Regions from separate parts of the Erwinia wuhanensis genome, predicted to be linked through region 2. Evidence: predicted binding sites of a transcription regulator. Region 2 holds the regulator's gene; each other region holds the start of a gene.
What was found. Region 2 encodes CRP, which controls carbon source genes, mostly activating them, when cyclic AMP is high. Its sites were predicted from a motif close to ATGTGANNNNNNTCACAT; they were not measured.
Positions count from the first base shown of each region.

Region 1: a site for CRP is predicted at 1,115-1,132, ahead of QZH36_RS02975 (arabinose ABC transporter substrate-binding protein). Genes of this name have one in related genera too.
Region 3: a site for CRP is predicted at 3,972-3,989, ahead of pth (aminoacyl-tRNA hydrolase). Genes of this name have one in related genera too.
Region 4: a site for CRP is predicted at 2,642-2,659, ahead of QZH36_RS16800 (iron-containing alcohol dehydrogenase). Genes of this name have one in related genera too.

Region 1 is NZ_JAUJUH010000001.1:659,111-665,176, reverse strand. It holds gene QZH36_RS02980 (ribulokinase) at 1-1,001, opposite strand, end outside; gene QZH36_RS02975 (arabinose ABC transporter substrate-binding protein) at 1,347-2,330, shown strand; gene araG (L-arabinose ABC transporter ATP-binding protein AraG) at 2,378-3,892, shown strand; gene araH (L-arabinose ABC transporter permease AraH) at 3,908-4,888, shown strand; gene araC (arabinose operon transcriptional regulator AraC) at 4,898-5,809, shown strand; gene QZH36_RS02955 (oxidoreductase) at 5,897-6,066, shown strand, end outside.
Region 2 is NZ_JAUJUH010000009.1:49,318-55,383, reverse strand. It holds gene argD (bifunctional acetylornithine/succinyldiaminopimelate transaminase) at 1-1,088, shown strand, start outside; gene QZH36_RS19165 (YccS/YhfK family putative transporter) at 1,183-3,261, opposite strand; gene crp (cAMP-activated global transcriptional regulator CRP) at 3,320-3,952, opposite strand; gene QZH36_RS19155 (OsmC family protein) at 4,258-4,662, shown strand; gene QZH36_RS19150 (phosphoribulokinase) at 4,655-5,524, opposite strand; gene QZH36_RS19145 (YheU family protein) at 5,746-5,961, opposite strand; gene QZH36_RS19140 (hydrolase) at 5,918-6,066, opposite strand, start outside.
Region 3 is NZ_JAUJUH010000001.1:857,364-863,429, reverse strand. It holds gene QZH36_RS03925 (Hsp70 family protein) at 106-1,806, shown strand; gene QZH36_RS03920 (J domain-containing protein) at 2,109-3,164, shown strand; gene pth (aminoacyl-tRNA hydrolase) at 3,217-3,801, opposite strand; gene ychH (stress-induced protein YchH) at 4,062-4,343, shown strand; gene prs (ribose-phosphate diphosphokinase) at 4,415-5,362, opposite strand; gene ispE (4-(cytidine 5'-diphospho)-2-C-methyl-D-erythritol kinase) at 5,502-6,066, opposite strand, start outside.
Region 4 is NZ_JAUJUH010000007.1:133,542-139,607, forward strand. It holds gene QZH36_RS16785 (DeoR/GlpR family DNA-binding transcription regulator) at 1-296, opposite strand, end outside; gene QZH36_RS16790 (D-threonate 4-phosphate dehydrogenase) at 303-1,283, opposite strand; gene dtnK (D-threonate kinase) at 1,276-2,571, opposite strand; gene QZH36_RS16800 (iron-containing alcohol dehydrogenase) at 2,760-3,905, shown strand; gene QZH36_RS16805 (dihydrodipicolinate synthase family protein) at 3,921-4,805, shown strand; gene QZH36_RS16810 (phosphoglycerate dehydrogenase) at 4,898-5,839, shown strand; gene QZH36_RS16815 (MFS transporter) at 5,921-6,066, shown strand, end outside.

The DNA of each region.
Region 1 (6,066 bases), on a different contig from region 2:
AGGCCGATCATATTCGGCACCACGCTGCCGTTAACCTGGCCGCAGATGCCGTCAATGGCGCGCTCACCGACGCGATCCACATCAGCGATCAGGATGTCGCAAGTTGAGGTGCCAATCACTTTTACCAGCGTGTAAGGCGTGGCGCCTGCGCCAACGGCGCCCATATGGCAGTCGAACTCGCCGCCGGAAATCATCACGCCAGACGGCACGCCAAGCCGCGTCGCCCATTCCGCCGTAATCTGCCCAACGGGCTGTTCGGCCGTCCAGGTTTCGCTGAACATCGGCGTATCCAGATGCTCCGTCAGCAGCGGATCCAACGCGTTAAAGAAATCCGCGCCCGGCAGGCCGCCCCAGGCAGGATGCCAAAGCGATTTATGCCCGGCGGCGCAGCGTCCACGGCGGATCGCTTCCGGCGCGGTAGTGCCGCTGAGCAGGGCGGGCACCCAGTCGCACAGCTCCACCCAGGCGACCGCCGCCTCGCGCACCGCTTTATCCTCACGGCTGACGTGCAGGATTTTTGCCCAGAACCACTCTGAGGAGTAGGTGCCGCCAATAAAGCGCGCGTAGTCCTCGAAACGCCCGCTGTGGCACAGCGCGGTAATTTCTTCCGCTTCTTTAATGGCCGTGTGATCTTTCCACAGCACAAACATGGCGTTGGGGTTTTCGGCGAATTCCGGGCGCAGCGCCAGCACGTTGCCATCGCGATCGATAGGCGCAGGCGTGGAGCCGGTGGAGTCGACACCGATCCCCACAATGTTCTGGCGTTGAGCGGGCGTTAATTGAGTGACAACGTCATGTATGGCCTGCTCAAAGGCGTCGATATAGTCCTGCGGATGATGACGGAACTGATTGATGCGGCTCTGGCTGTACAGACCCGCCTGCCAGCGCGGATAGGCGACGACTCCGGTTTGCAGCTCTTTACCGCTTGCGCACTCTACTGCCAGCGCGCGTACGGAATCACTGCCAAAGTCCAGACCGATTGTGATGGCGTCCAACTGCATTTTTCTCTCCGGGCGGTCAATGAATACGATATGACTACCCTAAGAAATCGCGCGCCAGGCGGTTAGTCTAAAGGGCGCTGCAAATATGCACTTTTCTGTCGTCGCGCAGCGTTTTGTGACCGACTTCAAATGTTTGATTTGTGTTAATTTTGCTAAATATATGGATTAAACAGCTAAAAGCTCAGGGTGTGATAGCGCTCTCCCTTTCTACGCATCTTTACCATTACAACTAGCGCTTATCGGCGTCTGCGCTAATGCCGAATATGCTGGCGTTACAGCGTGCCAGGACCGAATGATACCGTTTACATTAAACCGCCAAAAGCGGGCACTGAGCCGGAGAGCCTCATGCACAAATTTACTCAGGCGTTAGCCATCGCTGGCCTCGCCGCCGTTATGTCACATTCAGCTATCGCTGACACCATGAAGCTGGGTTTTTTAGTCAAGCAGCCGGAAGAACCCTGGTTTCAGACCGAATGGAAGTTCGCCGATAAGGCGGGCAAAGATTTAGGCTTTGAGGTAATTAAAATCGCCGTGCCCGATGGTGAAAAAACGCTGAACGCTATCGACAGCCTGGCCGCAAGCGGCGCGAAGGGCTTTGTGATCTGCACGCCCGATCCCAAACTCGGTTCCGCCATCGTGGCGAAGGCCCGCAGTTACGATCTGAAAGTGATTGCCGTGGACGATCAGTTTGTTACAGCCAAAGGCAAACCGATGGATACGGTGCCGCTGGTGATGATGGCGGCAACCAAAATTGGCGAGCGTCAGGGGCAGGAACTCTATAAGGAGATGAAAAAGCGCGGCTGGGACGCGAAAGAAACGGGCGTCATGGCGATTACGGCGGACGAGCTGGATACGGCACGTCGCCGCACCAGTGGGTCAGTGGACGCGCTGAAGGCGGAAGGCTTCCCGGAAGCACAGATTTATAAAGTACCGACCAAATCCAACGATATCCCCGGCGCTTTCGACGCGGGCAACTCGCTGCTGGTGCAGCATCCGGAAGTGAAACACTGGCTGATTGTCGGCATGAACGACAACACCGTCCTCGGCGGCGTGCGCGCAACCGAAGGCCAGGGCTTTAAGGCGCCGGACGTGATCGGCATCGGCATTAACGGCGTGGACGCCATCAGCGAACTCTCCAAAGGCAAGGCGACGGGTTTCTTCGGTTCGCTGCTGCCAAGCCCGGACGTACACGGTTATAAAAGCATTCAGATGCTCCACGACTGGGTGACCAAAGACGCCGAGCCGCCGAAGTTTACCGAAGTCACCGACGTGGTGCTGATTACCCGCGACAACTTTAAAACCGAGCTGGCTAAAAAAGGCCTGATGTAATCGGACGGGGGCCGCACTGCGGCTCCCGGCGCACCTTATAGCGAGGAATGACCATGGCATCCCCGTATCTGAGCTTTCACAATATCGGCAAAACCTTTCCCGGCGTTAAGGCGCTGACGGATATCAGCTTCGACTGTGCGGCGGGCCAGGTGCACGCCCTGATGGGCGAAAACGGCGCGGGCAAATCGACGCTGCTGAAGATCCTGAGCGGCAGCTATCAGCCGTCCAGCGGCGAAATCCGCCTGAAAGGCCAGCCGGTTAATTTTGCCAACACGCTCGACGCGCTGAACGCGGGCGTGGCGATTATCTATCAGGAACTGCACCTGGTGCCGGAAATGTCGGTAGCGGAGAACATCTATCTGGGCCAGCTGCCGCAGCGCGCGGGCTTTGTTAACCGCTCGCTGCTGCGCTACGAGGCGGGATTACAGCTAAAAAACTTAGGGATGGATATCGATCCCGATACGCCGCTGAAGTCGCTGTCGCTTGGCCAGTGGCAGATGGTGGAAATCGCCAAGGCGCTGGCGAGGAATGCCAAAGTCATCGCTTTTGACGAGCCGACCAGCTCGCTCTCCGCCCGTGAAATCGAGCAGCTGTTCCGCGTGATCCGCCAGCTGCGCGACGAGGGCAAAGTGGTGCTGTATGTTTCGCACCGCATGGAAGAAATCTTCGCGCTCAGCGACGCCATTACCGTCTTTAAAGACGGCCGCTACGTGCGGACCTTTCAGGATGTCGGCGCCACCAGCCATGATGAACTGGTGCAGGCAATGGTTGGCCGCGAAATTGGCGATATTTACGGCTACGCGCCGCGTAAAACCGGCGAGGTGCGCCTGAAGCTGGATAACGTGCAGGCCAAAGGCGTGCGGACGCCGATCTCGCTGGAGGTGCGCGCGGGAGAAATCGTCGGCCTGTTTGGCCTGGTGGGCGCGGGCCGCAGCGAACTGCTGAAAGGGCTGTTCGGCGGCACGCGCATCAGCGGCGGCGAAGTGCAGCTTGACGGCAAAGCGTTAACCATTCGTGAGCCGTCCGACGCTATCCGCGCCGGGATCCTGCTCTGTCCGGAGGATCGCAAGGCGGACGGCATCATCGCGGTGCATTCCGTGCGCGACAACATCAATATCAGCGCGCGGCGCAATAACCTCACCGCAGGCTGCCTGATCGACAACCAGTGGGAAAGTAAAAACGCCGCCAGCCATATTCGCTCGCTGAATATTAAAACGCCCGGCGCCGACCAGCTAATCATGAATCTTTCCGGCGGTAATCAGCAGAAGGCGATCCTGGGACGCTGGCTGTCGGAAGAGATGAAAGTGATCCTGCTGGACGAGCCAACGCGAGGCATTGACGTCGGCGCCAAGAATGAAATTTACCGTTTGATTTACGCGCTGGCGGAAGAGGGCATCGCCGTGCTCTTCGCCTCCAGCGATTTACCGGAAGTGATGGGGCTGGCCGATCGCATTCTCGTGATGCGCGAGGGCGCCATCGCGGGCGAGCTGAGCCATCAGGAAGCCACCGAAGCCCTGACGCTGGCGCTTGCCATGCCGAAAACCACGCAGCGCGTAGCCTGACTTAAGGAGTCAATCATGTCTTTAACTACCTCTTCCGCCACGCCGCCAACGCAGCGCGTCAATCTGAGCCGCATCTGGGATAATTTCGGGATGCTGGTGGTGTTTGCCGTGCTGTTTATCGGCTGCACGATCTTCGTGCCCAACTTCGGCACGTTGATCAATATGAAAGGGCTGGGCCTGGCGATGTCGATGTCCGGCATGGTGGCCTGCGGCATGTTATTCTGCCTGGCATCCGGCGACTTCGATCTCTCGGTCGCCTCGGTGATTGCCTGCGCCGGCGTCACCGCCGCCGTAGTGATCAATATGACGGAAAGCCTGTGGATCGGCATTGCGGCGGGCCTGCTGTTGGGCGTGCTCTGCGGGTTCGTCAACGGCTTCGTGATCGCCAAACTGAAAATCAACGCGCTGATCACCACGCTGGCGACGATGCAAATCGTGCGCGGCCTGGCCTATATTTTCTCTGACGGCAAGGCCGTGGGCATTGAAGACGAACGTTTCTTCGCGCTGGGCTACGCCAGCTGGCTGGGCGTTCCGGCACCGGTCTGGCTGACCATCGGCACGCTGATTGTCTTTGGCTTTCTGCTGAACAAAACCACCTTTGGCCGCAACACGCTTGCTATCGGCGGCAACGAAGAAGCGGCTCGCCTGGCTGGCGTACCGGTAGTGCGTACGCGTATCATCATTTTCATTCTTTCCGGGCTGGTTTCCGCCGCGGCGGGCATTATCCTCGCCTCGCGGATGACCAGCGGCCAGCCGATGACCTCGCTGGGCTATGAGCTGATCGTTATCTCCGCCTGCGTGCTGGGCGGCGTCTCGCTGAAGGGCGGCATCGGCAAAATCTCCTACGTGGTGGCGGGCGTGCTGATCCTGGGCACGGTGGAAAACGCGATGAACCTGCTGAATATCTCGCCGTTTTCGCAGTATGTGGTGCGCGGCCTGATCCTGCTGGCGGCGGTGATTTTCGACCGCTACAAACAAAAAGCCAAAACGGCCTGAGGAGGCGTTATGTATCATCGTCTGGCGCCGGTGGCGCAATCCAATCCGCTGCTGCCCGGCTATCCCTTTAACGCCTGGCTGGTGGCGGGCCTGACGCCAATCGGCGCGGGCGATCCGCTCGACTTCTTTATCGATCGGCCCTCCGGGATGAAAGGCTATATCATCAACCTGACCATCAAGGGCCGTGGCCAGGTCTTCAGCGGCGAAGAGGCGTTTGAGTGCGAGCCGGGCGATCTGCTGCTGTTTCAGCCTAAAACCTCGCACTACTACGGCCGCTCGCCGGAGAGCGACTGCTGGCACCATCGCTGGATCTACTTCCGCCCGCGCGCCTACTGGAGCAGCTGGCTGGTGTGGCAGGATGAGAAGCGCGGCGTCGGCAGGCTGCGGCTGCCCGAACGGCTGTGGGGCGAGTTCGAACGGCTGTTTACCACCATTGAGCAGACGCACACCTCCGGCAAACGCTTTGCGGAAGAGCTGGCGATGAACCTGCTGGAAAGGCTGCTGCTGCGCGCGGTGGAGGAAGATCCGCGCAGCCATCAGCAGATCCGCGATCCGCGTATCATCGAAGCCTGCCAGTACGTGACCAACAACCTGGCGGGCGAGCTGAAGATTGACGAGGTCGCCAATCACGTGTGCCTGTCGCCGTCGCGGCTGGCGCACCTGTTCCGCGAGCAGATGGGCATCAATCTGCTGCGCTGGCGAGAGGATCAGCGCATCATTCGCGCCAGGCTGCTGTTGCAGACCACTCAGGAGCCTATCGCCACCGTAGGGCGCATTGTGGGCTATGACGATCAGCTCTATTTTTCCCGCGTGTTTCGCAAGCGCGTAGGCGTCAGCCCCAGCGATTTCCGTCGTCGCTCGCTGGACGCCGACACGCTGGTGACGCGCGAAAGCTGGGATCTGCTGAGCGCCAGTCAGTAACTTTCTTATAACATTCAGCCTAATCCGTCTTGTCCTTGCCCGAACGATAGTCTTAAATCATTCGGGTAAGCGACAAGAGGAATTGACATGAACGACACTATTCGCGTTGGCCTGGTGGGCTACGGCTTTGCCAGCAAGACGTTTCACGCGCCCCTAATCAGCGGCACTTCCGGCATGGAACTGGCCGCCGTATCCAGCAGCGACGCTGCTAAAGTACATGCCGACTGGCCCACCGCCACGGTCGTGGCCGAACCGCA
Region 2 (6,066 bases):
ACGTCGACTTTTCCGGCGGTATCGCCGTTACCGCGCTGGGCCACTGTCATCCGGCGCTGGTGGAAGCGCTGAAAACGCAGGGTGAAACCCTGTGGCACACCAGCAACGTCTTCACCAACGAACCCGCGCTGCGCCTGGCCAGCAAGCTGATTACCGCCACCTTCGCCGAACGCGTGTTCTTCGCTAACTCCGGCGCGGAAGCCAACGAGGCGGCCTTTAAGCTGGCTCGTTATTACGCGACTAAACGCCATTCGCCTTTTAAAAGCAAAATTATCGCGTTTCATAACGCCTTCCACGGCCGCACGCTGTTTACCGTTTCCGTCGGCGGCCAGCCGAAATATTCCGACGGCTTTGGCCCTAAACCGGCGGACATCGTCCACGTGCCGTTTAACGATCTTAACGCGGTAAAAGCGGTTATCGACGACCATACCTGCGCCATCGTGGTGGAACCTATCCAGGGCGAAGGCGGCGTGATGCCGGCTACTCAGGCGTTTATGCAGGGGCTGCGCGAGCTGTGCGACCAGCATCAGGCGCTGCTGGTGCTGGATGAGGTACAGAGCGGCATGGGCCGCAGCGGCAAGCTGTTTGCGTATGAACACTACGGCGTCCAGCCCGATATTCTGACCACCGCCAAAGCGCTGGGCGGCGGCTTTCCGGTCAGCGCCATGCTGACCACCAACGAGATCGCCTCGGTGATGGCGCCCGGCGTGCACGGCACCACCTATGGCGGCAACCCGCTGGCCTGCGCGGTAGCGGAAGCGGCGCTGGATATCATCAATACGCAAGAAGTGCTGAACGGTGTAGAGGCGCGCCGCGAGCAGTTTGTCGCCGCGCTGAAAGCGCTGGACGCGCAGCTGGATCTGTTCAGCGACATTCGCGGCAAAGGCCTGCTGATTGGCGCGGCGCTGAAGCCGCAGCATGCCGGTAAAGCGCGCGATATTCTGAACGCCGCCGCCGCCGAAGGCGTAATGATCCTCAATGCCGGGACGGACGTGATCCGTTTTGCGCCGTCGCTGGTCATTGAACCGACCGATATCGAAGAGGGCATGAACCGCTTCGCCACCGCCGTGAAAAAACTGCTGGCTTAACTCGTCAGGCCGGAAGCCTCGCGCTTCCGGCTAAACAGGCGCGTCGTCTGCACCAGGCCGCTTACACGCGCCGAAAAACTTCTGCTCAGCATCATCAGGCTGATTTCCGTAAATGGCGCGACAGCCAGCGGCCATGATGAGGTCGGCTGCTCCAGGCCAACGAAGAAATAGTGTGCATCACGCCAAGATGTTCCAGGATCCGCTTTATGTGCCTTTCCATCACCGTGGTCGCGCCCTGCTGAAAGGGCGTATCCGTCTCCAGCACGTTATTTGTGGAACTCGGCCCGTCATACTCCAGCCGCTGCTGGCAGCGCTGTAGCGCAATTTCGCACGCCTGTAGATAGCGCTCGGCCAGCTGCGGCGTCAGCATGGTATGTTCACGCGCTAAAATGGTCATGGCGTTGATATGCTCAACGATAAACTGACTGTGCGTAACCCAAAGCTTCATATCGGCCAGGTAGCGGGCGTCGAAACCCGGCTCCTGCATCGCCTGGTTCAGCGAGTTAAACAGCGCGTTGTGCGCCTGGTTAACGCGCATACGCTGCCAGGCAAGCTTCTGCGGACTCTCTTCGTCCCCCAGCAGTTTCTGGAGCGCTTCCTGATAGGTTTCCAGCGCGTCGTGCGCATTCTGCCGCAGCAGGCCGCTTTGCCACTGCGGCCACAGCCAGATCATCCCGGCAAAGGCGATCAGGCAGCCCATCAGCGTATCCAGCAGGCGCGGCAGCAGAAAGTCGGCGCCGTTCAGCGACAGCAGCTGAAGCGAATATACCGCCGTCACGGTAAAGCCGATCGTCGCCAGGCCGTAATATTTGCGGATCACCAGATAGCCCGCCAGCGTCAGCGTCAGCATCACCAGCAGCACAGCCGATTCCGGCACCTGAAAGCGTAGCGTCAGCGCGGCCACCACCAGCCCGCCCAGCGTGCCCAGCGCACGGTGCTGAATGCGTACCCTGGTCGCGCTGTAGCCGTTCTGGCTGACAAACATCACCGTCATCAGCAGCCAGTAAGGCTTGGGCAGATTAAAGGAGAGCGCCAGGGTGCTGGCGAAAGCGAGCATAACCGCAAACCTGGCGGCGGTGCGCAGCGCGGCGGATTTCAGCGACAGATAGCTTCTGATGGCAGATAGCAGCGGCAGTCGTTTCTGACGATCCGCCATCAGATCGCGCTGGTAAAGCGGACGCTGGGTACGCAGCACGCGGGCGATACGGCTGAAATGCCAGGCGCAAAAGTTGCCGACCGGGTTGGCGGGATGCTGGCGGGCAATTTTTTCCAGCGCCTGCAGCTGTTTATCCATGCTGAAACGTGTCGGCAGACGGTGATAGAGAATATCGTCCGCCAGCTCGCGCAGCCTGGCCGCAATGGTCTGCGCGTTCCAGCGGATCACCGCCTCGGCATGGCTCTGCTCCACCAGTTTTTGCACCTCTTCCGGCTGATGCAGGCTGACGGCGATATGCTCCTGCAAATCCAGCGCAACCTGAAAAGCGCGGGTCAACCGCTTATGGTGATTATCGTTGCTGGCGGCCAGCATGTGCATTTGCTGATAGCAGGTATTGATAAGGTCGACCGCTTTTTGCTGGCGAGCCAGCAGCGGCGGCAGCGTTTTTTCCGGGTCGGCAAGCTGCGTCAGCAGGCTGTATTTGGCCTCGCAGTAGCCGGCCAGCTCGCGATAAAGCAGGCTGAGCGTTTCCCGCATCGGCTGCTCTTTCCACAGCCAGAACCAGAACCAGTTAAAGAGGCCGTACCAGACCGTGCCCAGGATATAAAGCGACGGCGGCTGCCAGATGGGCATCCGACCGGCCAGGCTCAGGGTAAAGATGCCGGCAATCAGCGCGCCGGGCAGCAGTCTGCCATGCAGCGGGCTGATTTCGCCGGTCACGCCCAGCAGCATGGCCATGGAAAACAGGATAATGGGCAGGGGAACGGCATAGTCGCCAAGATACTGCACCAGAAAGCTGCTGAAGGCGAAAAGGCCGCCGCCGATCAGCAGACGTTTAAAGAAGCGTTTATGGGGCGTATCCAGACCGGCGATATTGCAGCAGGCCGGCACCAGCGAGAACAGCAGGCCGTTTTGCAAATTGCCCAGCAGCCAGCCGACGGCGACGGGCAGGCAAAGCACCAGCGTCTGCCGCAGGGCGTAGTTAACTTCGGGATGGTAGATGAGTCGGCGCCACATTGCTTTGTACCCGCTGAAAAGGCGCAACGAAGGCATTGCGCCATGCAATCAGAGCGGTTTAGCGTGTACCGTAGACCACGATGGTTTTACCGTGTGCGGAGATCAGATTCTGATCTTCCAGCATCTTCAGAATACGGCCGACGGTTTCGCGCGAGCAGCCGACGATCTGGCCAATCTCCTGGCGGGTAATTTTGATCTGCATCCCATCCGGGTGGGTCATAGCGTCCGGCTGTTTGGCCAGATTCAATAGCGTTTGCGCGATGCGACCTGTCACATCGAGGAAAGCTAAATTGCCCACTTTCTCGGAGGTAACCTGCAGGCGGCGCGCCATCTGTGAAGAGAGACGCATCAGGATATCCGGGTTGACCTGGATCAGCTGGCGAAACTTCTTATAGGAGATTTCCGCCACTTCACAGGCCGTTTTTGCCCGCACCCATGCGCTGCGCTCCTGGCCTTCTTCAAACAGGCCAAGCTCGCCGATAAAATCGCCCTGGTTAAGGTAAGACAGGATCATCTCTTTACCTTCTTCATCCTTGATGAGCACCGCTACCGCGCCTTTGACGATGTAGTAAAGGGTTTCTGCTTTCTCACCCTGGTGGATCAGCGTGCTTTTGGATGGATACTTATGAATATGGCAATGTGACAGGAACCATTCAAGTGTCGGGTCTGTTTGCGGTTTGCCGAGAACCATTCGCTGTTATCCTCTGTTGTTATCGTGCCTAAATACAGGGGCAGAGTTCCCTGACAGGCGTTGAAATAGTCAAGCGCTTCCCATGCAGGAAAGTTATTCGGCTCTCTGTTGAGTGCCGGGCTCGTTATGTCGTCCCGTTTCGTCTGGTCTGTAGAGTACTGACGAAATACAGCCTTGTTTGTAGCACAGCTTTGCATGGGTGTCTTCTGTTGTCTCGCTTCAGCATAGCGGGAAATCTGCCGCGCTGCTGTTTTAGTTGCCTTAAGCCGACCGCGGCTTAACTAAATGAATTAGAGGAGTTTGTTATGCAAGCGAGCGTCAAATGGGTGGAAGGGCTGACCTTTTTGGGAGGATCCTCATCGGGCCATCAGATCGTGATGGACGGCAACGCGGGCGATAAAGCGCCCAGCCCGATGGAAATGCTGCTGATGGCGGCAGGCGGCTGTAGCGCGGCGGAAGTGGTTGCCATTCTGCAAAAAGGGCGTTTCACGGTAGAGAACTGCGAGGTGAAGCTGACGTCAACCCGGCGCGAGAAACCGCCGCGTCTGTTTACCCGCATCAACCTGCATTTTATTGTCAGCGGCAGCGGGCTGACGGATAAGGCGCTGGCGCGCGCGGTCAGCCTTGCGGTCGGGAAATATTGCCCGGTCGCGCTGATGCTGGGTAAGGGCGTGACCCTTACCCATAGCCATGAGATGGGCGTTACTTGATAGCTTTGCCTTCCATCAGGCGCTTGACCAGCGGCCCCATAATCAGCTCCATTGCCAGGCCCATTTTGCCGCCCGGCACCACCAGCGTGTTGATATGGGAGATAAAAGAGCCTTGCAGCATCGCCAGCAGATAGGGGAAGTCAATCTGTTCCAGCGCCTGGAAATGGATAACCACAAAGCTCTCGTCAAGCGAAGGAATGCCGCGCGCGGCAAAAGGGTTGGACGTATCCACGGTAGGGACACGCTGGAAGTTAATATGGGTGCGGGAAAATTGTGGCGTAATGAAGTTAATATAATCGTCCATTGAGCGCACCACGGAATCCATCACCGCCTCGCGTGAATGACCGCGTTCGCTGGTATCGCGGATCATTTTTTGGATCCACTCCAGGTTGACGATAGGCACCACGCCCACCAGCAGATCTACATGCTGCGAGACATTGTTCTGCGGCGTCACCACGCCGCCGTGCAGCCCTTCGTAAAACAGCACGTCGGTGGGTTCCGGCAGCGGCTGCCACGGCGTAAAAGTGCCGGGCACCTGGTTCCAGGGCACCGCTTCGTCATAGGTGTGCAGATATTTTCTGGACTGGCCGCTGCCGCTGCGGCCATATTCCGCGAAGGTTTGCTCCAGCAGCGAAAAATCGTTGGCCTCCGGGCCGAAATAGCTGATATGGCGGCCCATATCGCGCGCTTTGCGGATTGCCATATCCATTTCGGGACGGGTATAGCGATGGAAGCTGTCGCCTTCCACTTCCGCCGCGTGCAGGTTCAGCTGCTGAAAAATTTTGCGGAAGGCCAGGCTGGTGGTGGTGGTGCCCGCGCCGCTGGAACCGGTCACGGCAATCACTGGATGTATGGCGGACATAAACGAGTTTCCTGTGAACGTTATTCCGCCATTGTTATCACGTTTTGCTATAGCCTGTCATCTTCTGCCCAGGGGTGAGCGCGCGGCAGAGGTTATGCAATAAAGCCAAGCGCGAACAGCGGTTTAGCCGTCAGGAAAACGAGATCGCCGTCTTCCGACTAGCCAAGCGGTAAGAAGAACACGGCGTCGCCGATAGGCTTTTGCCCCCTCAGCGGGAGGCGTTAACGGATCTGGCCTTTAGGCATGATATTGACCGTCTCGTGCAGCTCTGACCAGACCAGCACCGCCTCGCCGTTTGTCAGCTGACGACGAACGTCATTGACTTTTTGCTCCAGCGAGCGCTCCTGCTCGCCATAGTCGGTGCCTTCCCGCAGCACGAAGGCTTCAATCAGGTTAGCGAGCGTGTCCGGGTCCAGTTCTTTCCAGGGAATAATCATCGTTGTCCAGCCAGGTTGAAAGCCATTGCGGTATACGCTGCTCCAGCCACATTTGCGGCCTGCGCAGCGTTCCCCCCACGAATCCCACATGTCCGCCGTGCTGCG
Region 3 (6,066 bases), on a different contig from region 2:
ATGGATAGCAGCTCTTTACCTGAACAGAAAAAGTTATTTATAAGCATCGAATAACGTTTCCTTATCTGAAATTAAATGGCTTCCACAGGGAAGTAAGGACAACTCATGGCAATTGAGCAGGTTATAGGAATTGACCTTGGAACCACTAATAGCGCGGTTTGCGTCTGGCAAAAGGGTCAAGCCGTTTTAGTCCCGAATAAATGGGGCGAGGTATTAACGCCCTCGGTTGTAGGCCTTGATGAGCAAGCTAATCTGATTATTGGACGTCCGGCGCGCGAACGGTTGCAAAGCCATCATGCGCTGACCCAGGCGAGTTTTAAGCGTTATATGGGCACGGAGGTTTCGCTGGCACTTGGTTCCAGGCAATTTCGTGCCGAAGAGTTGTCGGCATTATTACTGCGCCAGCTCAAAGAGGATGCGGAAAGCTGGCTTGGGCAAAAATTAACACAGGCCGTTATTACCGTACCCGCTTATTTTAATGACGTTCAGCGTCGGGCGGTGAAAAATGCTGCCCGGCTGGCTGGGCTGGACGCAATACGCTTGCTTAATGAGCCAACCGCCGCGTCACTTGCTTTTGGCCTGCTGGAAAATCGTGAGCAAAAATACCTTACTTTCGATCTTGGCGGCGGGACATTTGACGTATCCGTCATTGATATGTTCGAGGGCGTGGTGGAAGTTCGTGCCAGCAGCGGCGATATCCGGCTTGGCGGCGATGATTTCTCACAGGCGATTGTACAGTGGATGCTGAGCCAGCATCCCGAGCTGAAATCTGCGCAGGCCGGGCTGGCAGCGGCGCTGCTGGCAAAAGCGGAAAGCATGAAGCAAATGCTGAGCCACGCTACCGAGGCTAAGGCTTCGCTGGAATGGGCCGGTCGGCAGTGGAGCTGGACTTTTACGGAGGCTCAGCTGGCCGAGTGCAGCCAGCCGCTGCTGATGCGTTTACAGCGTCCGGTACAGCAGGCGCTGCACGATGCGCGTTTTTCTCTTCAGGATCTCGACCACATATTGCTGGTGGGTGGCGCAACCCGTATGCCGCTGGTTCGACAAACCGTTGCGCGGCTTTTTGGGCGTTTCCCTCGCCACGATCTCAATCCAGACGAAGCCGTTGCGCTTGGCGCAGGCATACAGGCCGGAATGGTGATGGCCGATGCTGCGGTCGAAGACATTATTCTTACCGACGTGATGCCGTTTTCCCTCGGCATTGAGGTGGTTAAGCGCCATGGTAATCAGATTGAACCCGGCTTTTTCCTGCCGCTTATTGAGCGCAATACCTTTTTGCCGGTAAGCAAAACCGAGACGCTGAATACAGTTAGCGACAATCAGACCTGCGTCCTGCTGAAAATATATCAGGGAGAAGGGCGCAGGGTTCAGGATAACGTTTTTCTCGGCGAAATGAGTATTGATGTTCCTCCTCGACCGGCAGGTGAACTGACCGTTGACGTGCGGTTCACCTACACGCTGGACGGCCTGCTGGAAGTGGAGTGTCGCTATGACGGCAGTCCGGTAATAGCACGGCTGGTGATAGAAAAGGTGCCGGGGCAGATGAGCGAAGAGCAAATTGCCGCCAGCCTGCAAAAGCTGGCCGATATTAAACAGCATCCTCGCGATCGACCGGAAAATCGTGAGCTGCTCGCTCGCTGTTCGCGCCTTTATGAACGCTTACTTGGCGATGAGCGAGCATGGATGGATCGGCTGACTACCGCGTTTGAACAGGCGCTGGAGGGTCAGGATCTTCGCCGTATTGCCTCATCAAGAGAAGATGCCGAACACTTTTTACAACAGTACAAAGAGGGCCTCCTGCCATGAGCATCTGGCAGACGCTGGAACTGTCACCCACGCGTGATGAAGGGGAAATCCGCCGTGCGTATGCCCGCCAGTTAAAAAAACATCGACCGGATAGCGATCCGGCAGGCTATCAGCAGCTGCGTGAAGCATTCGATGAGGCAAAGCGACGGGCGCAGGCTGACATTATCGTTGATCACGAGGACAACACTGCCGATATTTTACTGCCGATACAGGAGAAGCACGAACCTGAGCCTCTGATCCAACAGGGTGAAGTCGCCAACGGCTTTACCGTTGGAGAAACAGCCGTCCCTCCTGAAGCAGATTTGCTGTACAGCGAAAAGGAGCTGCATAAACTGGCGTATCAGCTGGTAAACACAGAAATGACAGGCATTATTATGATGAATCGCCTGTCAGAGAGCGTGTTCAAAGCGGGGAGCCTGCAGCAGCAACAGCTTTTCCATCGACAGCTTGCGGCTGCGCTGGCAGAGAGCCCCGGTTTGACCGAAGGCCTGCTTGAACGCGTCAGCGGCCTGTTGGGGTGGGGAATGGACGAGTACGACTACAGCCATATTATTCCGTATCACATTCAGGAGGCGCTGCATGAACAACTACGCGAAACTGAAGTGAACCGGGCATGGAAAGAGATGGAGGCAGAAGAGAAGCACGGCACGATGCTCAACAGGGCAGCGATTCGCCTGCTAAAGAGCGATAGCGAAAAGGTGCCTTTCTGGATACGCCTGATACCGGGTCTGCTCACGCTCCTTGCACAACAGGCAAACAGGTTGGGGTATTATTTTCCTGAAATTGTTCCACGGCTAAATCAGCCTGTGCTGCGGTTCCTGAGTCAACCTCGCGCGGCGCTCAGCTGGCAGGGGATTTTTTTGCTGGTGTTCTGGGCGTTGGTCTTTAATGCGGTTATCCCTCTGTCGGGCATCAATACGACCGTTAGCGCTATCGCTGTTCTGACAGTGATGTTTTACCTGTATATCAATGACGCCGTCATGCTGGGCCTTCAAAGCAGGCCGCAATGGGTGAAGTGGTTTCTCTTTACCGAATTTATTTTCTCGCTGATGGCGATCCAGCTATTTTTTGGCGGACTGTTTTTTGCCGCCATCGTTACTATGCCGGCTTCCGGTCATGGCGGCGTTGCGCTGGTTATGCTGCTTGCGATACTGGTGTTGTCGATGGTGTTTTGGGCGGCATGGCCACAAGGCATCCCTTTTATACGCCGCCCCGGCAAAGTAATGAGCCGAATCTTTGCCAGCCCCTGGAAGTTAATGGAATGGATGGATTTCTCATGGTTTTCGGTTATTTGGGCACTACTCTGCCTGGCCGTATTTGTTCTGACTGGCGTAGCGCTGCTTAAGCTCTTTGCTTAATCCAGACGGCTGGTTGAGCGCTTTTATCAGCAATCAGCCAGCCTTAATTGGCTTAACCTTTAAAACTGTGCAGCCGGTTCATCGCCTTTAGCCTGTCTTCCTTCAGCCACACCTCGGTGCAGCGCGCCGCTTCGTCAATGGCGTTGTCGATCAGCGTCTGTTCCGCCGCCTGCGGCTTGCCCAAGACAAAACCCACGACCTTGTTGCGATCGCCCGGATGGCCGATACCGATGCGCAGACGGTGGAAGTTCAGGTTATTGCCCAGCCTGCTGATAATATCTTTCAGGCCGTTATGGCCGCCGTGGCCGCCGCCCTGTTTGAATTTTGCCACGCCCGGTGGCAGATCCAGCTCGTCATGCGCTACCAGGATCTCTTCCGGCGCGATACGGTAGAAGGTGGCCATTGCCGCAACGGCCTTGCCGCTCAGGTTCATAAAGGTCGTCGGCACCAGCAGCCTGACGTCTTCGCCACCGATATTGAGCCGGGCCGTGTAGCCGTAAAACTTACTCTCTTCTTTTAACGACTGATTGTGTCGTTGAGCCAGTAAATCCACATACCAGGCGCCCGCGTTATGGCGCGTGGCGGCATATTCCGCACCGGGATTGGCAAGGCCGACAATCAGTTTAATGCTGCTCACTTGTCTGTTTTCCTAAAAGGCTGCATCAGGGAAGGGCGCTAGTGTACTAAGAGCGGCGACAGAACTCAAAAGTGCGCGCTATATCACAATAGTTGATCAGGGTGATAATGCGTTTTCTATAGAAAAATCAGCGAAGTGCGCGTAAAGTTTTGTCAAACTTTTAGCAACAAATGTGATCTGGCCCGCAACGCATCCGCCAGCCATTGCATAAACTTATGGCACTAACCGCACAGGAATGCACTGGCATCTGGAGGTGACAAATGAAACGCAGACACGCTAATTTAACCGGCAACGCCCTGATGGTGATCGGCCTGGCCGTCATGGTAACCGGCATAGGCTATGCCGTACTGAATCAACTGCCGCAGCTACAGCTGCCGCAAATGCTGGTTAACGGCTCTATTTTCGCCATCTTTATCGGCGCGCTGATGTGGTTGGTCGGCGCCCGCCTTAGCGGCCGCGAAAAAATCACCGATCATTACTACTGGGTGCGCCACTATGGCGACAAGCGCTGCCGTCGCGCTTCGGGACACGGCCATCACTGATAGCCGGCTACGCCATAAAAAAAGCGGGACAGATAATCTGTCCCGCTTTTCGTTTAGCCGCAGCTATCCGATTAGTGCTCAAACATCGCAGAGATAGACTCTTCGTTGCTGATACGGCGAATAGCCTCCGCCAGCATGCCGGAGAGCGTTAGCGTACGCACGTTCGGCAGGGCTTTGATCTCTTCCGGCAGCGGAATGGTGTCGCAAACCACCACTTCGTCAATTACGGAATGACGCAGGTTTTCAACGGCATTGCCGGAGAAAATAGGGTGAGTGGCGTAAGCGAAGACACGCTTCGCGCCACGCTCCTTCAGCGCCTCGGCGGCTTTACACAGCGTGCCGCCGGTATCAATCATGTCATCAACCAGCACGCAGTCGCGGCCTGCCACGTCACCGATGATGTGCATCACCTGCGAAACGTTGGCGCGCGGACGACGCTTATCGATGATAGCCATATCGGTATCGTTCAGCAGCTTGGCGATTGCGCGGGCGCGCACCACGCCGCCGATGTCCGGCGAAACCACAATAGGGTTTTCCAGACCGATCTGCAGCATGTCTTCCAGCAGGATTGGGCTGCCGAAAACGTTATCAACCGGGACGTCAAAGAAGCCCTGAATCTGTTCAGCATGCAGATCCACAGTCAGAACGCGGTCAACGCCGACGCTGGAAAGGAAATCCGCGACTACTTTAGCCGTGATAGGCACACGAGCAGAACGCACGCGACGGTCCTGACGGGCATAGCCAAAATAGGGGATAACAGCGGTAATACGACCAGCGGAAGCGCGGCGCAGGGCATCCACCATAACAACCAGTTCCATCAGGTTATCGTTGGTAGGTGCACAGGTGGACTGGATGATGAAAATATCACCACCGCGTACATTTTCATTGATTTGTACGCTCACTTCACCATCACTGAAACGACCGACGGCGGCGTCGCCCAGGCTAGTGTAAAGGCGGTTGGCAATACGTTGTGCTAGTTCCGGGGTGGCGTTACCAGCAAAAAGCTTCATATCAGGCACGAGAAGAACCTCAGGCTTTGCGTCCAGAGAATGAACATCTGCGTCAGCGGCACTGGGCGGTATACCGCTGACGGGTCCATACGGGTGTAATCGAGCGCCGCGCCGCTTCAGGAACAGGGTGAAGCGGTCGCCGCGGCTCTTATTGCTCGGAAAGGTAGCGGTGCAGCGGCGAGACGTTAACGCCTCGCGCAACAAAGCCCTGCCACTTTTTCAAAGCAAGCTCAGCCACCTGACGGGCAGCGGGCTCGGTGTCAAATTCAGCGAACACGCAAGCGCCGGTTCCGGTCAGGCGCGACGGCGCGTATTCTAGCAGCCAGGAAACAAGCTGTTCAACCTCGCGAAAACGTTTTCTTACTACTGGCTCACAATCATTGCGGTAATTATCCGCTAATAACTGGCTGATTTCCCTTACCGGCGTGTTGCGGATCAGTTCAGGATCGTTAAACACCACCGGCGTCGAGATGTGAACGCCAGGGTGGATCACCAGATACCATTTTTCTGCCGGGTTAACCGGCGTCAGCGTTTCGCCAACGCCTTCAGCAAAGGCGGCAAAGCCATGCACAAAGACCGGCACGTCCGCGCCCAGCCGCAGGCCCAGCGCCGCCAGCTCGGCAAAACTGAAGCCGGTTCGCCAGTAATGATTCAGCGCCACCAGCACGGTAGCGGCGTCCGAAGAGCCGCCGCCCAGTCCGCCGCCCATCGGC
Region 4 (6,066 bases), on a different contig from region 2:
TCCAGCACCACCGCGTCGTTGGCTTTCACCAGGCTGGCCGCCGCCAGGGCGATAGCCTGTTTTTCCGTGAGATGACGCTGCATTTTTTCCAGCGTGGTGGGCTGAGCGGGAATAAAGCGGTTAAGGGTAACGCCGCCGTGCGTGCGGCTGATTACCCCTTCCCGATCCAGTTTGATCAGATCCCGTCGGATCGTAGCCGGCGACGCGGAAATCGCCGCCACCAGCTGATCGACAGTCACCAGATTATGGCTTTTCAGATAGTCCATGATCTGGTCCAGGCGACTTTGTCCCTTCATAGGTCCTTATGCAAGCTGCATCGCTAGCTGAATGGAAATCGCCATGCTCTCAGACTTCGCTTTACCTGTCCAGGCAATATCAAACGCCGTGCCGTGGTCGGCCGAGGTGCGGATAAACGGCAGGCCAGCGGTAATATTTACGCCGTCGTAAAAGCCCAGCAGCTTAAGCGGAATATGCCCCTGATCGTGGTACATCGCCACCACGATGTCGTACTGGCCTTCATAGCACTGCAAAAACACCGTATCCGGCGGGCACGGGCCGAAGGCGTTGACGCCCTGCGCTTTCATGGCTTCTATGGCCGGGCCGACGATGGCGATCTCTTCGTCGCCGAACAGCCCGTTTTCGCCCGCGTGCGGATTAACGCCCGCCACCGCGATGCGCGGCTTATCATAGCCGACGCGCCTGAGGAAGGTTTCCGCCATGCCGATCACCGTCTCCACCCGCTCGCGGTTGAGCGTATCCAGGAACTTACGCAGCGCGATATGCGTGGTGACGTGGATCACCTTCAGGCGATCGGTATAAAGCACCATCGCGTAGTTTTTGCTGTCGGTCAGCTTCGCCAGCAGCTCGGTATGGCCGGGATAGAGATGGCCCGCCGAATGCAGCGCCTCTTTGTTCAGCGGCGCGGTGGCGATAGCCTGCACTTCGCCCGCCAGCGCCAGCTCGGTTGCGCGCTTCACGCAGCGGTAGGCCAAATCGCCTGCGGCTACCTGCACCACGCCGGGCTTTAACGCATCAGGATCGGCCAGCGGCTCGTCGATAACGTTAATAATGCCCGGCGCAAAATGCGCCTCGGCCACGCTGTTTACGATCCGCAGCTCCGCCTGCGGCGTAATGCCCATCGCCATAATTCGCCGCAGCGTGCTGGCGCAGCCCACTACCACCGCAGGCGCGCCGGAAAGCTCGCCCTCCGCCAGGGATTTGATGATTATTTCCGGGCCAATACCCGCCGGATCGCCCATGGTAACCGCAATAATTTTACTCACTCGCCTTCTCCTCAATAAAACGAAAAACTTCTACCAGGGTGTTTTCATCACCAAAACCGCCAGCCTTGGTAAGCACCAGCAGGTTGTCGTTACCTTGCAGCAGATGGCCGTAAGGCACGCAGCCCGCCACCTGCCCTGAAATTTGAAAGCTCTGCGCGCCCAGCCCGCGCGCCACCGCTATCGCCACGTCGCCGCCGGAGAGATAAAGCGCTGAAGGCGTAACGTTGCGCAGCACGTCGGCGGTCAGTTCCGCCAGATAAGCGCAAATCTGTTCGCCAAGCTGCTGGCGGCTGAGATCGAGCCGTTCGCACAGCGAGGCGATAGCCTGACGCTGCTCCGCCTGCTGGCAGGTGCGGATCACGCAGTGTCGGCCCTGCTGTAGCGCCTCCGTCACCGCCTGTCGCCAGCGCTGTCCCGGCGCGCCGCCGCTAAAAAGCTGACTGATATCCACATCGATCAGCCGGATTGCCTTTTGCTGCATCAGCTGCGTTATCTGCCGCTGCGCGACTTCACTCATCGATCCTATAACCGCCAGCCCGGCCTTTACCGGAGCGCGCGAGCCTGCCGTCCCGCCCGGCGCCAGCCTCGTCAGCCGCCTGCCCAGCGCGTCGCTCAGCCCGGCGGCGCCCACCAGCAAAGGGCGCTCGTCCAGCTCGTCCGCCGCCTGCATGATGCGTTGCAGATCGGCGTCCGTTTGCGCATCCAGCACGATCAGCCGCTTGCCGTCAGCAATAGCCGCTTCGATCCGCTCTCGCAGATCCGCCTGCGCCGACAGCGGGATCAGGCCAACCGGCAGCGTGGTTTGCTCGCCAAGGCGCGCCGCTATGCTGACACTGCTTACCGGCGTTTTAGGATCGCTGGCATATTCCGTTTCCGTCAGCAGGCGGCCATCGATATAGCAGCAGCCTTCTACGGTGGTACGGCCCAGCGCGGGCACCGCTGGCGCTATCAGCGCCACGCGTTTATCGCCTGCCAGCAAAGCCGCTTCGATTTCCGCGCCGGGATTGCCGCGCAGCGTCGAGTCGATTTTTTTAAACAGCCAGCCGTCGCGGGCCACATCCCTTCTGCCCGCTATTGCCGCAGCGGTACGCCGGGCGGCCTGTTCCGCGCTGGTCGCCCGGCTGTCGGTATTGACGACCCAGGCATCGGCCTGTTCCACGGTGGGTGTGGCCGCATCAAACAGCACATGAACCCGCGCGCCGACGTTGGCAAGCCCGACCCCGGCATCGTTCGCGCCGGTAAAGTCATCCGCAATCACCAGCACAGGCATCTTCCATTTTGTGCGCATCTTCATCACTCCCTAAGTTCGACAAGCCGGTTTTCATTGGGATTGATTATATTCAATCACAATTGATTATATGTGAGCAAGTTCAAATTAATCAAAATCAATTTGGCCTATAAATTCCTCCTGCCTGCCGCGAATGAGCAGGTTAATGACCAAATGTAATCAATTCACCCTCAGCCAGGACAGGACTTATGACCATTAACAGCACCGTGATTGCTGGTTACCAGGCGCTTAGCGACATCGGCTATCTGTTGCAAAACCATCGGCACGTGCTGCTGGTGACGGATAAAAACATTGTCGGCATTCCGGCGGTGCAAACGCTGATCCAACAGATTGGCAGCAGAGCGACACTGAGCATTGTGGACAGCGTGCCGCCGGAGCCGAGCCAGCATGACGTGGCGGCGATAGTGGCGTCGCTGCCGGGGAAAAAGGTGGATATGGTGGCTGGCGTCGGCGGCGGCAGCGTGCTGGACGTCGCCAAACTGCTTTCCGTGCTCTGCGTTGAGGACGCGCCTTCGCTGGAAGCGCTGCTGGCCGGTGAAAAACCGCTGCGCCGCACGGCCTCGCTGCTGATCCCAACGACCGCAGGCACGGGTTCCGAAGCCACGCCAAACGCGATCCTCGCTATCCCGGAGAAAGAAACCAAGGTCGGCATTATCTCGCCGGTGATGCTGCCGGATTACGTGGTGCTGGCGCCCGAACTGACCACCAGTATGCCCGCGCATATCGCCTCTTCCACCGGCATCGATGCGCTTTGCCATCTGATTGAGTGCTTCACCGCCACCGTCGCCAATCCGGTCAGCGACAACTACGCGCTGATCGGCATGAAAAAGCTGTTCGCCAGCCTGGAAAAGACGATTGCGGAGCCGGATAACCTGGCGGCGCGTCTGGATATGCTCTGGGCATCGTATTACGGCGGCGCGGCCATCGCCCATGCCGGTACGCACCTGGTGCACGCCATGTCCTATCCGCTGGGAGGCAAATATCACCTGCCGCACGGCGTGGCGAACGCCATTTTGCTGGCACCGTGTATGCGTTTTGTCCGTCCTGCGGCGGTCAGTAAGTTCGCCCAGGCTTACGACCTGCTGCCTGACGCCGACGCCTCGCTGAGCGAAGAAGCGAAGTCCGTGGCGCTGGTTGACTATTTCGCCGCGCTGGTGAAGCGCCTGAAGCTGCCTGCCAGCCTGGACGAGCTGGGCATCAACGCTGAGCATCTGCCTTATCTGGTCGAGGCCGCGCTGGACGTGCAGCGCCTGATGAAAAACGTGCCGTGTGCGGTCAGCGCCGACGACGTCCGCGAGGTCTATCTGACCCTGTTTCCGACCCTGAATCACTAACCGAATAATGAGGCCATGATGAACACAATCACCGGCGTACTGACCGCCATCGTCACCCCTTTTACCGCTGACGGCGACTACTGCGAGCACGCGATGCGCCAGCAGATCCAGCGCCAGCTTGCCGCTGGCAACGGTATTTTTTGCGGCGGCACCAACGGCGAGTTTTTTGTGCTGAACGAGCAGGAAAAGCTGGCGGTCACCGCCACCTGCGTGGAGGAAGTCGCGGGCAAAGCGCCGCTGGTGGCGCACGTGGGCGAAATCTCCACCCGCGAAACCATTCGCCTGGGCAAGCAGGTCGCCAGACTGGGCGTGGATGCCGTTTCGGTTATCACGCCTTACTTCGTGCCGCTAAAACAGGAGGAGCTGATCGCCCATTACGAGGCGGTCGCCGACGCGCTGGAGGTGCCGGTCTTTCTGTATAACATTCCGGCCCGCACCGGCAACACGCTCCAGCCGCAGACGGTGCGCAAACTGGCCGCGCATCCCAATATCGTTGGCATCAAAGACAGCGCGGGCAGTTATGAGAGCCTGAGCGGCTTTTTGCAGGCGGCGCAGGGCACGGAAAATTTCAGCGTGCTGAACGGCCCGGACTCGCTGATCCATCAGGGCTTTGTTGACGGCTGCGCCGCCTGCATCTCCGGGCTGGCCAACGTCGCGCCGAAAGAGATCAACGCCATCTGGGCGCGTTTTAACGACGGCGATATCGAGGGGTCGCGCCGCGCGCAGGAAAACGTGACCGGTCTGCGCACCGACCTTTACAGCGTCGCCTTCTCGCCAGCGGCGGTGAAAAAAGCCGTGGCGCTGATGGGCTATGACGTAGGCGAAAGCCGCTATGCCGTGCGCTTCAGCGCCGAAGAAGAGCAGCGTATTCGCCAGATTGTTAATCAGTACACCCGGTAACCCGACCGTGGCGACGCGGCAAAAATGACCGCGCCCCGCTTCGTCGACCCTTTATTTTGCGGCGCGCCCGCTCTTCGACCAGGACAAGCAAAATGAAAGTGATCTGTACCTCGCCCTCGTTTGCCAAATATGACGCGCAGCCCATCGCCACGCTGAAGGCGCAGGGCTTTGAGCTGATAACGCTGCCCGCCGACGCGTCGCTGGACGCGCTGATGCCGCATCTGGCCAAGACGGTGGCGATGATCGTGGCCTTTACCGAGGTCGACGACGCGCTGCTGGCGCTGGCGCCGCAGCTGAAAATTGTCTGCAAGCACGGCGTCGGCGTGGACAACATCGATCTCGATGCGGCTAAGGCGCGCGGCGTGACCGTTACCAACGTGCCGGACGCCAACAAGCATGCCGTGGCGGACTTCGCCTTTGCGCTGATCCTCAACGCTGCCCGTCAGGTGACGCAGGCGGTGACGGAAACGCGCGCCGGGAACTGGCCGCGTATTTTCGCCACCGACGTCTATGGCAAAACGCTGGGCATTGTCGGCCTGGGCAATATCGGCAAGCAGGTCGCGCTGCGCGCCAGCGGCTTTAATATGCGCGTGCTGGCTTTTGACTACTATCCCGACGAGAAATTTGCCGCCGAACATAATATCCGGTTCGTCTCTCTGGATGAGCTGACCGAACAAAGCGACTTTATTACGCTGCACACGCCGCTGACCGCAGAGACGCACAGCCTGTTTGATGCCACGCGCATCCGCAGCATGAAGCAGTCCGCTTTTTTAATTAACGTCTCACGCGGCGGCGTGGTGAACGAAAACGATCTGTACCACGCGCTGGCCGACAACCTGATTGCTGGTGCCGCCGCAGACGTATTCGACCACGAGCCGCTGGAGCGCCATCCGCTGTTTTCACTGCCTAATTTTATGCCCACCTCGCATATTGCTGGCTATACCGACGGCGCTATCAGCGCCATCGGCGAGCGCTGCGTTCAGCAAATTATTCAGTGCGTTAAACAACAGCAGCGGCCGGTAAATGCCCTGTAGTCAAACGCGGGACGCCGTTTCCGTCCCGACTTAAAAAGCCGACCGTCGAGTCGGCCACTAACCTCTGACCGAGCCAGGACGATGAAAACTGCAAACCCAACCCGTATCCGCTGGTGGATCGCTGGCCTGATGTGGCTGGCTATCGCCATTAACTATATCGACCGCACCGTGCTGTCGGCCGCCGCGCCGCACCTGATCGACGAGCTGAAGCTCAGCCCCGAACTGAT